DNA from 3 places in the Pseudomonas sp. KH_040 genome. Region 3 is predicted to be linked to each of the others. Evidence: riboswitches for the same ligand, from Rfam matches in the RefSeq annotation. Region 3 holds a riboswitch; each other region holds the start of a gene.
The links. A riboswitch is a leader RNA that binds a small molecule or an ion and turns the genes downstream of it on or off. The one in region 3 is predicted to bind cobalamin.
Positions count from the first base shown of each region.

Region 1 (4,305 bases), 930 kb from region 3:
GTTGGCCCCGCTGATCAGCAACACATTGCCGACCGTGTTGCTGCCGGCGGCAAGGTCGAGCGTGCCGCTATGGGTGAATCGGTTTACACCGAGCAACTGGCCCTGTACAGCACCGCCCAGCGTCGGCGTATTGGCCGTTTGCCCCAAGGGCAGATAGGCGCCGCTGGCGTTGAAGCTGACGATGCCCGTCGCCGGTTGCGCCGCCAGACGAATCACACCGCTGTTGTCGATGCTGTTGGCGCCCGATGAGCCGAGATCACTGACGGCAACGCCCCAGGTATCGCGACTGCCGCTGGCACTACTGGCGGTGAAATTGCGCAGTGTCCAGGTGCCGCTGTTGGCCACCGTGCTGGCCGCGCTGACGGCATTCATAACGCCGGTTATCTGCCCGGTATTGTTGAGCGCAAACGTCGTGCCCGGTGTGGTCGCATCGGCGCGTACGGCGACATCGCTAAGCGCAGTGATCGCACCTGAGTTGGTCAACGTCTGGCTCGCACCGCCAAGGGCGATGCCGCTGCTATCGGCCCACCCACCCTGAAGCGTGGCGCTGTTACTGACATTGACGCTGCCGCCCTCGGTCAAGGCGTCTATGGCCGACGAGCCAACGCCTCGAGTAGTGATCGCGCCGCTGTTGTTGACGGTCAAATTCGCGGCGCCCGAGGCCTGGGCGAGAATGCCCTGACTGTCGCTGGCACCGAAGGTCTGGATCGCGCCGCTGTTGACCACACTTTGCGCGCCAGTGACCGAAAACGTTCGGATACCGCGTTGTTGATTGCCCCGCGCGATCAACTCCCCGCTGTTACTGACACTCAATGTGCCCAGCCCACTGCCTGAGTTGAAGGCATTGCCGGCCAGAATCGCCGCGCCCTGACCGTTGACGTCGATCAGCGGGCCGTTGAACACGACACCGACGTCGCCGCCCAGCGTCAGCGCCTGGATACCAAAAGCACCAATGCCCGTGCCGTCGCCCGAGCCAGTGTTCGAGTGGGTGATGATCGTGCCGCCGGAATTGACGTTGACCGTGCCCGTCGGCGACTGCGTCGAGGCATAGATGCCGTTGGCGTTGCTGTGCAGGGTTTCGATGCGATCGCCACGGTAGTTGACCTGAACATTGCCGCCGGTCGAATCGACCCGTATACCGCCCGCGCCAAACCCGCTGGCGAACAGATCGCCCGAGTAATCAATCAGCACATTGTTGTTTTCGGCACTGACAATGATCGCGTAGGCCCGGGTGGTGTTGATGTCGCCGAGTACTTTGATATTGCCGCTACCCGTGATCGCGACATCACCGGTACCGCGCTTGATCACGTAGATCGCCCGCGAACCGGCGGCATTGGCCGTGCTGCCGACGTTAATGGCAGCATTGTTCTCGATGCTGATCGAACCGCTGCCGCCGACATTGTCATTGGCATAGATACCGTGGGCGCCGCCACCCGTGGTGGTGATGGCGCCGTCGTTGACGATGGCGATGCTGCCAACGCTGGAAAACGAACGAATGCCGAAACCGTTGAGGCCGCTGGTACTCAGGTTGCCGCTGTTGGTCAGGCGGGTATTGCCTGTGCCGCCCTCGGTGAACAAGCCAAAGGCGTTCATGCCGATGCTTTGCACATTCGCCGCGTTGATCAGTGTGGTGTTGCCATTGACTGCGCGGGTATGCACGCCGGCGTGGTTACCAATGCCGGCAGTCGGCAAAGTGTCGTCAATGATCGGAAGACCGGCCGAGAGTGCATCATCGTTGTTGACCAGAATATTCACGCCACTGCCGACGTTGACGTTGGTCTCGCCACTGCCCGTGGCTTTGGTCCAGACGCCGTTGCCGCCAAGCAACGTGATCTGGCCATTGCCCTGATGATTCAGGTTGATCGCCCCGCCGCCGCTGGCGTTGATGTCGATGCCATCGTGTTCATTGCCGACCACGGTATTGAGGATGTTCAGCGTGGTGCCGGCACTCACCGAAAACGTCGACGAGCCAGCGCTGGCATTGGTGATCGCCAGCGCGTCCAGGCCACTGCCGCCGACATTCACCGTGTTGGTCCCGCCATTGACGCTGAGGCTGGCGTTGCCGGTGGTGCCGATGACATTGGCAAACACTGCGTTGGCGGCCGTTGGGGGTGTGCTGTTTACCGTAGTGCCAGTGAGTGTCAGCGTGGTGTTGGCATTGTTGCCACGACTGTTCAACGAGGAACCCGCCGTAGTGGTAATGGTAGTGCCCGACTGCGTGCTGATCGACGCATCGACGCCGGCCGCCGGCAAACAGGTTTGCGAGACGTTGTAGGCACCCGCCGCCAGAGGCCCGCACGCAGCTTGAGCGTCTGCGAGCATCAGGGTGTTGGCCATGGCGACCAGTAAAGCGCTGCGAATGAAATGCGGGGCGTGCCCACCGTGAGGATGGCCGCTGGCACCGTGCATGAGAACCTCCCTGTTCAGCGTACGTGGCGAATCCCTCACGCCTGTCGACGCCGCGCGATATTGCGTTGTGATTACCGCTATAGACCTTAGTAGTTATTTCCAAAGTTGGTAATTCGCGGGTCGAGTACCTGTATCGGCAAGTTGACGAACGGTCATTCGAATGTTCAGATGCCGCCCAGTTTCAGGTGTCCCATGCCGCCGTGCATGGGGTGAAACGGGAAACCGGTACGTTCTTTTCGAACAAGTCCGGTGCTGCCCCCGCAACGGTATGCGCGTGATGCTTTCGATACACCACTGTGGTTAGACGGCCATGGGAAGGTGAAAGCCTCGATACGCGCGAGCCCGGAGACCGGCCTGAATTGCTGTTTGGCAAAATCCTGCGGTGGGCGGGCATGGGCCGGTATTGGCTGTGCGCGATGCCTTCTCTTGCATGCTCTTCTGCGAAGATCCTTTTCGAGAAGACAATGATTCGACCTTTCTACACTTCTGCTCCAACCCTGTTTCTTGGTTGCCTGTTCAGCCCGCTGCTACTGGCCGACGACACACCACTGGAACTCAATCAGCAAATCGTTTCCGCACCGTCGGTGGAGTCGACCACGGTCGCCGACATGGCGAAGTTCGGCAGCAAGGTCGAGATCGTCAGCCGCGAACAGATCGAGCGCGCCGGCCCCAGTGCCGATGTCAGCCGCGTCATGCAGATGTTCATTCCCGGCCTGTACGTGGCGCCGAAAAATGGCCCGTTCGACTACGGCACCTATTCGCTGCTGGGCGGGCGCAACGATGACACGCTGATCCTGCTCGACGGCGTGCGCCTGAACAATCGCCTGTACGGCGGCCTCTATCTAGACACTTTGCCAGCCAACGCCATCGAACGCATCGAAGTACTCAAAGGGGGCCAGAGCCTGTTGTTCGGCACCCAAGCCGTATCCGGCGTGATCAACATCGTCACCCGCAGCCCGCAATCGCGCAAAGCCGCCGGCGAAGTGAATCTGGGCGTGGACAGCTTTGGCGGCACCACCGAAGACGCTCGCGTCGAGAACATCTTCAATAACGGTTTCGGCGATCTCGGTTTGCTGGCGTATGTCAGCCACAACGTTTCCGACGGCTATCAACCGTATCGCAACCGCGACCTGAAAAACGTCAGCGAGAAGAACCGCGCCTACGAAGTCACCACCTTCGGCGGCAAGGCGATTCAGTCATTTGGCGATGATGCGCGGCTGGAACTGTTCTACCAATACGCCGACGCCAATCTCGACTTCGCCCGCCCTGTGGACAACCACAAAACCACCAACGACCGCGTGCAGCAAATCGCTACGGCGACCTTCGAGCAAACCCTCAACGAACGCCTGAGCTACTTCGTCAAAGGCCATATCAACGATTGGGACACGCGCTACACCCGGGTCAACAACGTCAATGGCGGCGGCACCAAGGTCATTAATCACAACGACTATTGGGGCTTCACCGACTGGGGTGTGCAGGCCGAAGGCAAGGCTGAATTGCCCGGCGGCCATGTGCTGGTGTTCGGCAGCGACAACCAGTGGTTCAAGGGCCAGGACGACGTGCTGATCATCGACAACGACAAGGCCGAAGCCCATGCGTTCTACACGCAACTGCGCCCGCAGATCGACGCCCTGCCCGACTGGCATCCGAGCATCGGCGTGCGTCACGAGGCCATGAGCGGTGGCGACAGCGCCACGGTCGGCATGCTCACTTCGCTGTATGACCTCAACGACAACTGGTCGGTGCGCGGTCAATACGGCAGCGCCTACAAACTGCCGAACGCCGAGCAACTGTTCGTCAACGAGCCGGGCGACGAGATCGGTAACCGCAACCTGAAACCGGAAAAAAGCCGCAATACGGAGCTGGGGGTCGACTACAAGGGCCTGCTGCTGGATC
Region 1 covers NZ_CM174487.1:3,826,624-3,830,928, forward strand. Annotated here, with positions in the region: gene AC3IUF_RS17035 (autotransporter outer membrane beta-barrel domain-containing protein) at 1-2,409, opposite strand, end outside; cobalamin riboswitch at 2,576-2,781, shown strand; gene AC3IUF_RS17040 (TonB-dependent receptor plug domain-containing protein) at 2,874-4,305, shown strand, end outside.
Region 1: it holds a riboswitch for cobalamin, as region 3 does, so the genes downstream of both, AC3IUF_RS17040 (TonB-dependent receptor plug domain-containing protein) here and AC3IUF_RS13080 (CbtB domain-containing protein) in region 3, are expected to answer to the same signal.

Region 2 (4,305 bases), 200 kb from region 3:
GGCTCGTCCAGCAACAGAATCTGCGGTCGCTGCGCCAGGGCGCGAGCGATATGCACTCGCTGCCGCTCACCACCCGACAGGCTGCGCCAGAGACGCGTGCGCAGGTGCGTCGCGTCAACGTCGGTGAGCGCCTGCTCGACGATGGCATCGTCCGCCGCCGACCACGGTTGCAGTGCCGACAACCACGGCGTGCGCCCCAACGCTACGGCATCGAACACGCGAATGCCGTCGTCGGTGTCGGCCTGTTGTTCGACCACCGCCAGCTTCTGCGCAATGCTGCGCCGGGCCATTTTGCCCAAGCGCTGACCTTCGAGCAGCACCTCGCCGGCGCTCGGTTCACGCAGCCCGGCCAGCAACTTCAACAGGGTGGATTTGCCCGAGCCATTTGGCCCGACGATACCCAAGGTTTCGCCGCGCCGGACGTCAAGGCTGACACCGTTGAGCAACTCGGCGCCGCGTACCTTGAAGCTCAGACCAGAACAACTCAGAACACTGTTCATCGCGCGGACCTGCGGCCAACCAGAATCAAGGCGAACACCGGCGCACCGACCAGCGCGGTAATCACCCCGACCGGAATCACCTGACCCTTGATCAGCGTGCGCGACAGCACATCAGCAGCAATCAAAAACACCGCACCGCCCAAGGCACTGGCCGGCAGCAATCGCGCATGACCCGTACCGAGCAACAGCCGCGCGGCGTGGGGAATCACCAGCCCGACAAAGCCGATTGAACCGACAATCGACACCATCACCGCCGTCACCAGCGCCGCACAACCAATCAGCAAAATCTGCACCCGTCGCACCGGAATACCGAGGGATGCCGCCGAATCCGCGCCAAAGGTAAACGCATCCAGCGCCCGCCGATGCCACAGGCACACGACCAGTCCCAGCACGGCAACCGGCACTGCCAGCCATACCGATGGCCAGCGCACGCCACCGAGATTGCCCAGCAGCCAGAACATGATGCCGCGCGCCTGTTCGGAGCTGGCCGAACGAGTAATCAGAAACGCCGTCAGGGCATTGAATAACTGCGAACCGGCGATCCCGGCAAGAATGATCTGCCCGGTGCCGCTGGCCGAACCGCTGACTCGCGCCAGCAGAATCACCAGCACGAACGCCGTGACCGCGCCGGCGAAGGCACCGACTGACAATGAGATCATCCCCGCGCCAACGCCAAGCAGCGCGACCATCACCGCCCCGGTCGAGGCGCCGGCAGAAATCCCCAGCAAGTAGGGATCGGCCAGCGGATTACGCAGCAGCGACTGCAAAATCACCCCGCACGTCGCCAGACCGGCACCGCACGCGGCTGCGACCAGTGCGCGGGTCAGGCGGTAGTTCCAGACGATGCCTTCATCGATAGGATCCAGCGCGTATCCGGCGCCCCACAATTTGTTCGCCAGCACTTGCACGACCACACCCGGTTCAATCGAGGTTTCACCGATGGCCACGCCCGCAACCACTGCAATCAACAGCGTCGCCAGGGCCAGCAACGTACGGATCAGGCTGGCACTCATTGCGACAGGTCATAGCCGTTGATGGCCGTGGCCAGTTGCTCGATGCCGTCGAACATGCGCAAGCTCGCCTGCATGGCCATGGCGTCGAGAATGATGATGCGGTTGTGTTTCACCGCGTCCATGTTGCGTGTCACCGGATCGCTGCGCAGGAAGGCGAGTTTCTTTTCATAGTCGTCAGCGGGGAAGCGTCGACGATCCATGCGCGCGATCACGAGGAAGGTCGGATTGGCTTTGGCGATGGTTTCCCAGCCGACCGTTGGCCACTCTTCATCGGACGCCACCACGTTGCGCACGCCGAGGGTGCTGAGCATGAAATCGGGAATGCCTTTGTGTCCGGCCACAAATGGCTCGATGTCCATTTGTGCACTGGAGAACCACACCAGCGCGCTGGCATCCTTCAGTTGTTTACCTTGGGCGGTGGCAATCGACTTGGCGAGGCTGGCCTTGAGTTCGTCGTTGAGCCGCTGGCCACGCTCCTGCACATCAAAGATTTGCGCCAGTTGGCTCACGCTTTTGTAAATCGTCTCGATGCGAAACGGCGCCAGTCGCGTGCCATCGGCGCCGACGAGGTTGTCCTTGGCTTCGCAATCGGAAGGCAGCAGGTAGGTCGGAATCTTCAATTCATGAAATTGCTCACGGGTGCCGACCGCGCCTTGCGGGCCGACCATCCATTCCAGCTCCACGGCGACCAGTTCCGGGCGCTTGCCGATCACCGATTCGAAACTCGGTTCGTTATCGGCCAGACGCTCGATCTTGTCATTCTGTGTCTTGTATTTATTCAGCACGTTGTTGAACCACAACGAGGTGCCGACGACTTTGTCGCCCAGGCCCATGGCGTAGAGCATTTCCGTGCCGGCCTGGCCGATGGTCACGGTGCGCGTCGGTGCGTGTTGGAAATTGAGGGTGCTGCCGCAGTTTTCGATCGTCAGCGGATAGACCGTCGGTGCCGCTTGCGCCATGGCGCCAAGGCTCAGGCCGGTGATGAGGGTGGCGATGCGGGGCAGCAGCATGGGGCAGTCTCCAGGGGAACCGTACGGGGAGCGGGAGAGTACGGATCGGAAACACACCATCGAACGCGGTCAGGGAAACTGCGCAAGGCCGGTCATCAAAAGAAGAAGTACACGGCACGATGTCCTTCCCGGACACCCCGCCGGTTAGTAATCACTGTGCCGGCAGGTCTCCTGACTGATGCGTCATCGCCTGGCTCCGGCCTTCCCGGGATTCACCCAGTGGCAGTCGTGGAGCAGGCTCGGCACCTACAGTTGCGGGGGCAGTTCCGGTCAATGCTGTGCAAGCACCCCGGATTCCCTATTAGTCCCGTTCGGGAACCAGCGGCGGCATGGTAGTCGATCAAGCCGCTGAAGGGGAGACGAATCTGTCGTGGCGAGGATTAGTGCTGGCTCATCAAACCGTGCAAGACGCCTAAACGCAGGCCCGGTTCGGAGGGCAGCATTTGCGCGATGCCGAACACTTTGAACGCCGCCAGCATCAACACCAGACCGCCGGGCAGAATGCTCTGGCGATGGGGTTGCAGGCCGGCGAGCTTGAGCTGTTGCACGTTGTTCACTTTCAGCAGAAGTAACGACAGGCGCAGCAGTCCGCCGTAGGTGATGCCGTCCTGGCCGAAGTCGTTGAGGCGATTGGCCTTGAGCACTTTGGCCAGCATGCGCGCAGTGCCGGAAGAGCCGATGGTCTGCTGCCAGCCTTGCGCGCGATAGCGCTTGGCGACGTGTTCAAACTGCAGGATGGCGAAGCGTTCGGCCTCCTGTAGCGCGCCGGCGGACACATCGCCGCCGCGAAAGAATCGCGTGCTCAAGGTGCCGCTGCCGATGGCGATGCTTTCGGTTAACAAGGGTTGTGAGCCCTGGCCGAGGATCAGCTCGGTGGAGCCTCCGCCGATGTCGACCACCAGGCGCAGGTCGTCGGCGCTGGGCAAGGCGTGAGTTACGCCGGCGTAGACCAGCCGCGCCTCTTCATGGCCGCAAATGACGTCGATGGGAAAGCCCAGATGCCGCTCGGCACTGGCCAGAAACAGCTGCGCGTTATCCGCTTCACGCACCGCACTGGTCGCCACCGCACGCACCCGGCCGGCCTCGAAACCGCGCAGTTTCTTGCCGAATCGCGCCAATGCCTGCCAGCCGCGATCCAGTGCCAGTGCGTCCAGCGCACCGCCATCAAAGCCTTCGGCAAGCCGCACCGGTTCACGCAGGGTTTTCACTTCCTGAATCTGCAGGCCCTTTCGACTGCGCACCGACTGGCCGATCATCAGGCGAAAGGCATTCGAACCCAGGTCGATGGCGGCAAACAGCGAGGCGTCGTCTTTCATGGGAATCCTTGCAGAGCATCCGTCGCGAGGCTCAAGACGGTTTGCGAGGATTCTGCCGTGATCTTGATGACATCCTGATGACGGGGCAGGGGCGGTTGAATGAATTTGCGGCTGTCATGACACTGTCATTATCCGGCGTCTATGCTGCGGCCAATACATCGCGTGTTCTTAAAGTTTTTGCTGCCGAATTTGGCAGCTTTTTTTTGCCCGCGATTTGGCAATGCCGCGAACTGATCGTTCCCACGCTCCGCGTGGTAATGCCTCTAGGGACGCTCCGCGTCCAGTGACGCGGAGCGTCACGGGCTGCATTCCCACGCAGGAGCGTGGGAACGATCAGCGTGTGTGTTTGCAATTTTGGTGGATGCTTGGCTAATATACGATCCATATACACATCGTATCGGATTCATATATGGGCATCGTAAAGATTTCAGAGGACATGCACGAGAACCTGCGCATCTCCAGCAAT
Region 2 covers NZ_CM174487.1:2,701,639-2,705,943, forward strand. Annotated here, with positions in the region: gene AC3IUF_RS12215 (ABC transporter ATP-binding protein) at 1-500, opposite strand, end outside; gene AC3IUF_RS12220 (FecCD family ABC transporter permease) at 497-1,501, opposite strand; gene AC3IUF_RS12225 (ABC transporter substrate-binding protein) at 1,510-2,523, opposite strand; cobalamin riboswitch at 2,668-2,861, opposite strand; gene AC3IUF_RS12230 (Ppx/GppA family phosphatase) at 2,904-3,839, opposite strand; gene AC3IUF_RS12235 (hypothetical protein) at 3,848-4,126, shown strand; gene AC3IUF_RS12240 (ParD-like family protein) at 4,249-4,305, shown strand, end outside.
Region 2: it holds a riboswitch for cobalamin, as region 3 does, so the genes downstream of both, AC3IUF_RS12225 (ABC transporter substrate-binding protein) here and AC3IUF_RS13080 (CbtB domain-containing protein) in region 3, are expected to answer to the same signal.

Region 3 (4,305 bases):
TACAGACTCGGATCGCCGGAATGCACCCGCGCCACATCCTGGCCGTTGGCATGCGCGGTTTTGATCAGTCCGATGATCTGTTCGAGGTGCAGCTCAGCGCTGTTGACCACCGTCTCGGCTTGATGGCCGTCGAGCACCGCTGCCGGCACCAACGAACCTGCATAGATAATCACCGGGCAACTGCGGATCAGCCGCTGGCCTTTGACGGTGATCAATTCCGGGTCGCCGGGGCCGGCGCCGATGAAGTAGACAGTCATCGTTAAATCCTTGGAAAAGAGGTGCAACAACGCTTCAGATGAAGATTGCTCATGATCAATGGCGGGGATTATCGGGATTTTACGCCGCGCCGGCCAATGCCAACGTGGCCTGGGCGTATTTCTGCCGGGAAATCAGCAGTTTTGCCGGTGCCTGAATCAACTGTTCGGCGAGGGCCAGTGCCGCACTTTCGGCGACGCCGTAGCAACCGGTGCGTTCGAAGGCGATTTGCGAATGGTGACTGAGTCGTTGCTGATAAGTGGCCAATTCCTCGCTGCTGAAGTACAGCAAGGGCAGGGCCAGTTGCGCGGCAAGTTCTTGCAGCCCTGGCTCGTCGCGCTTCAAGTCGATGCTGGCCAACGCTTTGACCGCTTGCAGCTCGATTCGGTGTGCCTGTAAGGCTTGGTCAAGCAATGCGCGCAGCGTGCTGGCCGGGCAGCCGCGCTGGCAGCCCAGGCCGATCACGAAGGTCGGCACTGCGCTGTCATCGGTCATGCGTGGTATTGACCATCGCTTTTGCGGCGGAACAACCAGGCGCTGATCAGGCCCAAGGCCAGCCAGAACACTACGTTGGTTAGCTGCGAAGCGATTTTGAACTGGGCTTCCAGTGCTTCCGGCGCGAGCATCGAATGCACTTGCGGCTGCGGCGCGCCGATCACGTGCGGCACGGCGAGGATGGCCACACCAAGGATCTTCATCAGCCAGTGACGGCTGAACACGATCAGCGACAGGCCGACAGCGGTCGAAGCGGCCGTGCCGATCCACCACATTTGTCGTGAGGCCAGATCAGCGGCAGCGGTGCCCGGCAACTCGGGCGGCAGGCCCAGGGTTGGCGCGAGGACGAAGGTCGCGTAACCGGCCAGACCCCAGAGCAGGCCTTGCGAGGTTTTGGTCGGCGCGCGCAGGGTGTAGAGGCCCGCGAGCATCAGGGCGAAACCGACAGCCACCACCAGATTGCCGCCTGTGGTCGATACCACGCGCTGCCAGCCGTCTTCCGGCTCCCAGGCTTCGGCATCGTGGGTGTGGCCGGCCGTGGCGCCTTCGGCGTGTTCATGAACAGCCACCGGCTCGGCTTTCTCGTAGGTTTCAGCCTGAATAATCAGCGGTGAAACCCAGAAGCTTTGCAGCAGAGTGAGGAGCAGGGCGGCCAGCAGGCCGGTGAAACCTGCGGTTTGCGCAATACGCTTGATCATGTCGGCAGGTCTCAGTGGCACGGGAACGCGGCGCTGTGACGGGTATCGTGAGCGGCGTTGTGCACCGCCTCGATGTGCGAGAAACCGGCGAAGTAGACCAGGCTGGCGCCGAGGATCGACGCGAAGATCGCAGCGCTCAGGCGTTGGCTCAGGGTGGTGGTGCTGACGATTTTGTCCGTGTTGCTGCCGGTGCTGCTGATGATCGACATGGCGCTTCCCTCTGGAGTGTCAGTGGGTGAATCGAGCGCATGAAAACCCCTGCGGGTCGGGCTCGCAGAGGTTCGAACAGCGCCCGCCCACCGCGGGTTTGTTATGTTCAGCGACGCACAAAATGCGGGCTGTGTGTTGCGGGCCGGTCTCCGGGCTCACGAGGGGTTGGCGTCAGGCCGACCTGCAAGCGTCACCTTCCCATGCCTTGCTGACACAGTGGTTTTGACGCTTCGCTCGCTTACCGTTGCGGGGGCAGCACCGGACTGACATGGGCTTGAGTAAAGCACATGATTCACCGGTTTCCCGTTTCACCCTGTGAAGGGCACCCGTAACAAGTTGTGTAGGAGAGCATGGGGGTGGGGTTTTGGTCAATTTTTGGGTGTATATCCGTTGCTGCGGGTGTTGCTGATTAGGGTTCCGCCCTTACGGCGGGTCACTTTTTCCAGACGCCCGGAGTGCCGGCCCAGAAAAAAGTAACCAAAAAGGCTTGCTCCTACGTGCGGCCCGCTCGCTGGGGCTCGGGGTTCCTTCGCTCCGGGATCGATCCGGGCGCAGCGTCTCCGGTTTGCTTCGCTGCACCTACTCCCGCTGTGTTTGGCTGCGCCAAACGGTCGCTGCGCTCCCACGCCCGGATCAATCCCTCCACTCAGCCTTCCGACGTCGCCCGTGGATCAAGATCAAGAGCAGGCGAGCTGACACTCGGCCTATTGAGTGGTGAGGAGCACAGCGTGTTCGGCTTTGGATTTGTGGTGGATTCGCCCCTCACCCCAGCCCTCTCCCGAGGGAGAGGGAGCCGATTTTTGGGCCTTTCAAAATCTGAGTTCAACGCGGTATCGCACGTCGGCGTACCTCCCCCAAACGCCTCGATCAGTCCAATCTCCCGAGGTAGAGGAAGCCGATTTATGTGCTTTTCAAAGCTTGAGTTCAACGCGATATCTCACGTCGGCGTAACCCTACCAAACCACTCGGTCAGTCCCCTCTCCCTCCGGGAGAGGGCTAGGGTGAGGGGCTCTTGATCTGGCTTTGGCTTTGGCTTTGGCTTTGGCTTTGGCTTTGGCTTTTGATCTTTTGCCCCTTCGGCAGGCCGAGCGAAGGTGTTCATCCGGGGGTTAGGCGCGCAGCGCCGTTCGACGAAGTCGAACACATCGAGAGGAGGTGCAGCGAAGCAAACCGTAGGCGATGCCCCCGGATGGACACCGTAGCGAGGGAACACTGAGCCTCAGCGAAGTGCCGTACGCCGGGGCAAAGCCTTTTGGTTCCTTTTTGGCGTTTGAAAAAGGGACTCGCTGTAAGAGCGAAACCGCCAGCGGCAGCACCCGCAGCAACGGATATGCCCCCAAAACCAAATCTCAACGCCCATTGACCCACCCTTAGACGATGCGTAGCCTTGCGCCTTCGAGGTTCTTCGGCCGTTGCCGAAGCTAAGAAGGGAACGCGGTCAATGCCGCGGCTGCCCCCGCAACTGTGAACGGTGATGTTCGCTGCCACGCCACTGCCAGCTCAACTGATGAGCCCGCGGGAAGGCGCAGCAAACGCCAGGCCCAGCGCCTGAACGCCGTCAGCCAGGAGACCTGCCTCGTCACAGATTCTCAATTCAACCGGGCGGGGTGATCCGGTGGCGAACTCTCCGGGCACGCACGCGCGTTGCCGGTTCTCGTCCCGTATGCCCGCCGCTTGCCAAAGGGCATACCGATGAAAACACTGGCCAAACTCCCCGTCACCATCGTCACCGGCTTCCTCGGTTCGGGCAAAACCACGCTGCTGCGGCACATGCTCGACAACGCTCAGGGCCGTCGTATCGCGGTGATCGTCAACGAGTTTGGCGAGTTGGGCATTGACGGTGAAATCCTCAAGCAATGCACCATCGGTTGCACCGAAGAAGAAGCCACCGGCCGCGTTTACGAGCTGGCCAACGGCTGCCTGTGCTGCACCGTTCAGGAAGAATTCTTCCCGGTGATGCGCGAACTGGTTGCCCGTCGCGGCGATCTCGACCACATCCTTATCGAAACCTCGGGCCTGGCCCTGCCAAAACCGCTGGTGCAAGCCTTCCAGTGGCCGGAAATCCGCAGCGCCTGCACCGTTGACGCGGTGATCACTGTGGTCGACAGCCCGGCCGTCGCTGCCGGCACTTTCGCCGCGTTCCCGGATCAGGTCGATGCCCAGCGCAAACTCGATCCGAACCTCGATCACGAATCGCCGCTGCACGAACTGTTCGCCGACCAACTGGCCAGCGCCGACCTCGTCATCCTCAACAAGGCCGACCAGACCAGCGCGGAAGATCTCGCTCGCGTTCGCGCTGAAGTCGCCGAAGAGCTGCCGCCAGCGGTGAAGATCATCGAAGCCAGCAACGGTCGTCTGCCACTGGACGTGCTGATCGGCCTCGGCGCCGGTTCCGAAGAACACATCGACAGCCGTCACAGCCATCATGATCACCACCACGGTGAAGGCGATGACGACCACGATGACCACGATCACGACGCCTTCGATTCGATCTCCATCGAACTGCCGCAAGCCGATGAAAGCCTGCTGCTCGACGCCCTGACGCAATTGGTGGTCAAGCACGGCATCCTCCGGGTCAAAGGTTTCGCCGCCATTCCGAACAAGCCAATGCGCCTGCTGATCCAGGGCGTGGGCACGCGTTTCGACA
Region 3 covers NZ_CM174487.1:2,900,893-2,905,197, forward strand. Annotated here, with positions in the region: gene cobM (precorrin-4 C(11)-methyltransferase) at 1-257, opposite strand, end outside; gene AC3IUF_RS13070 (cobalamin biosynthesis protein) at 337-750, opposite strand; gene AC3IUF_RS13075 (CbtA family protein) at 747-1,448, opposite strand; gene AC3IUF_RS13080 (CbtB domain-containing protein) at 1,460-1,657, opposite strand; cobalamin riboswitch at 1,782-2,003, opposite strand; cobalamin riboswitch at 3,040-3,251, shown strand; gene cobW (cobalamin biosynthesis protein CobW) at 3,351-4,305, shown strand, end outside.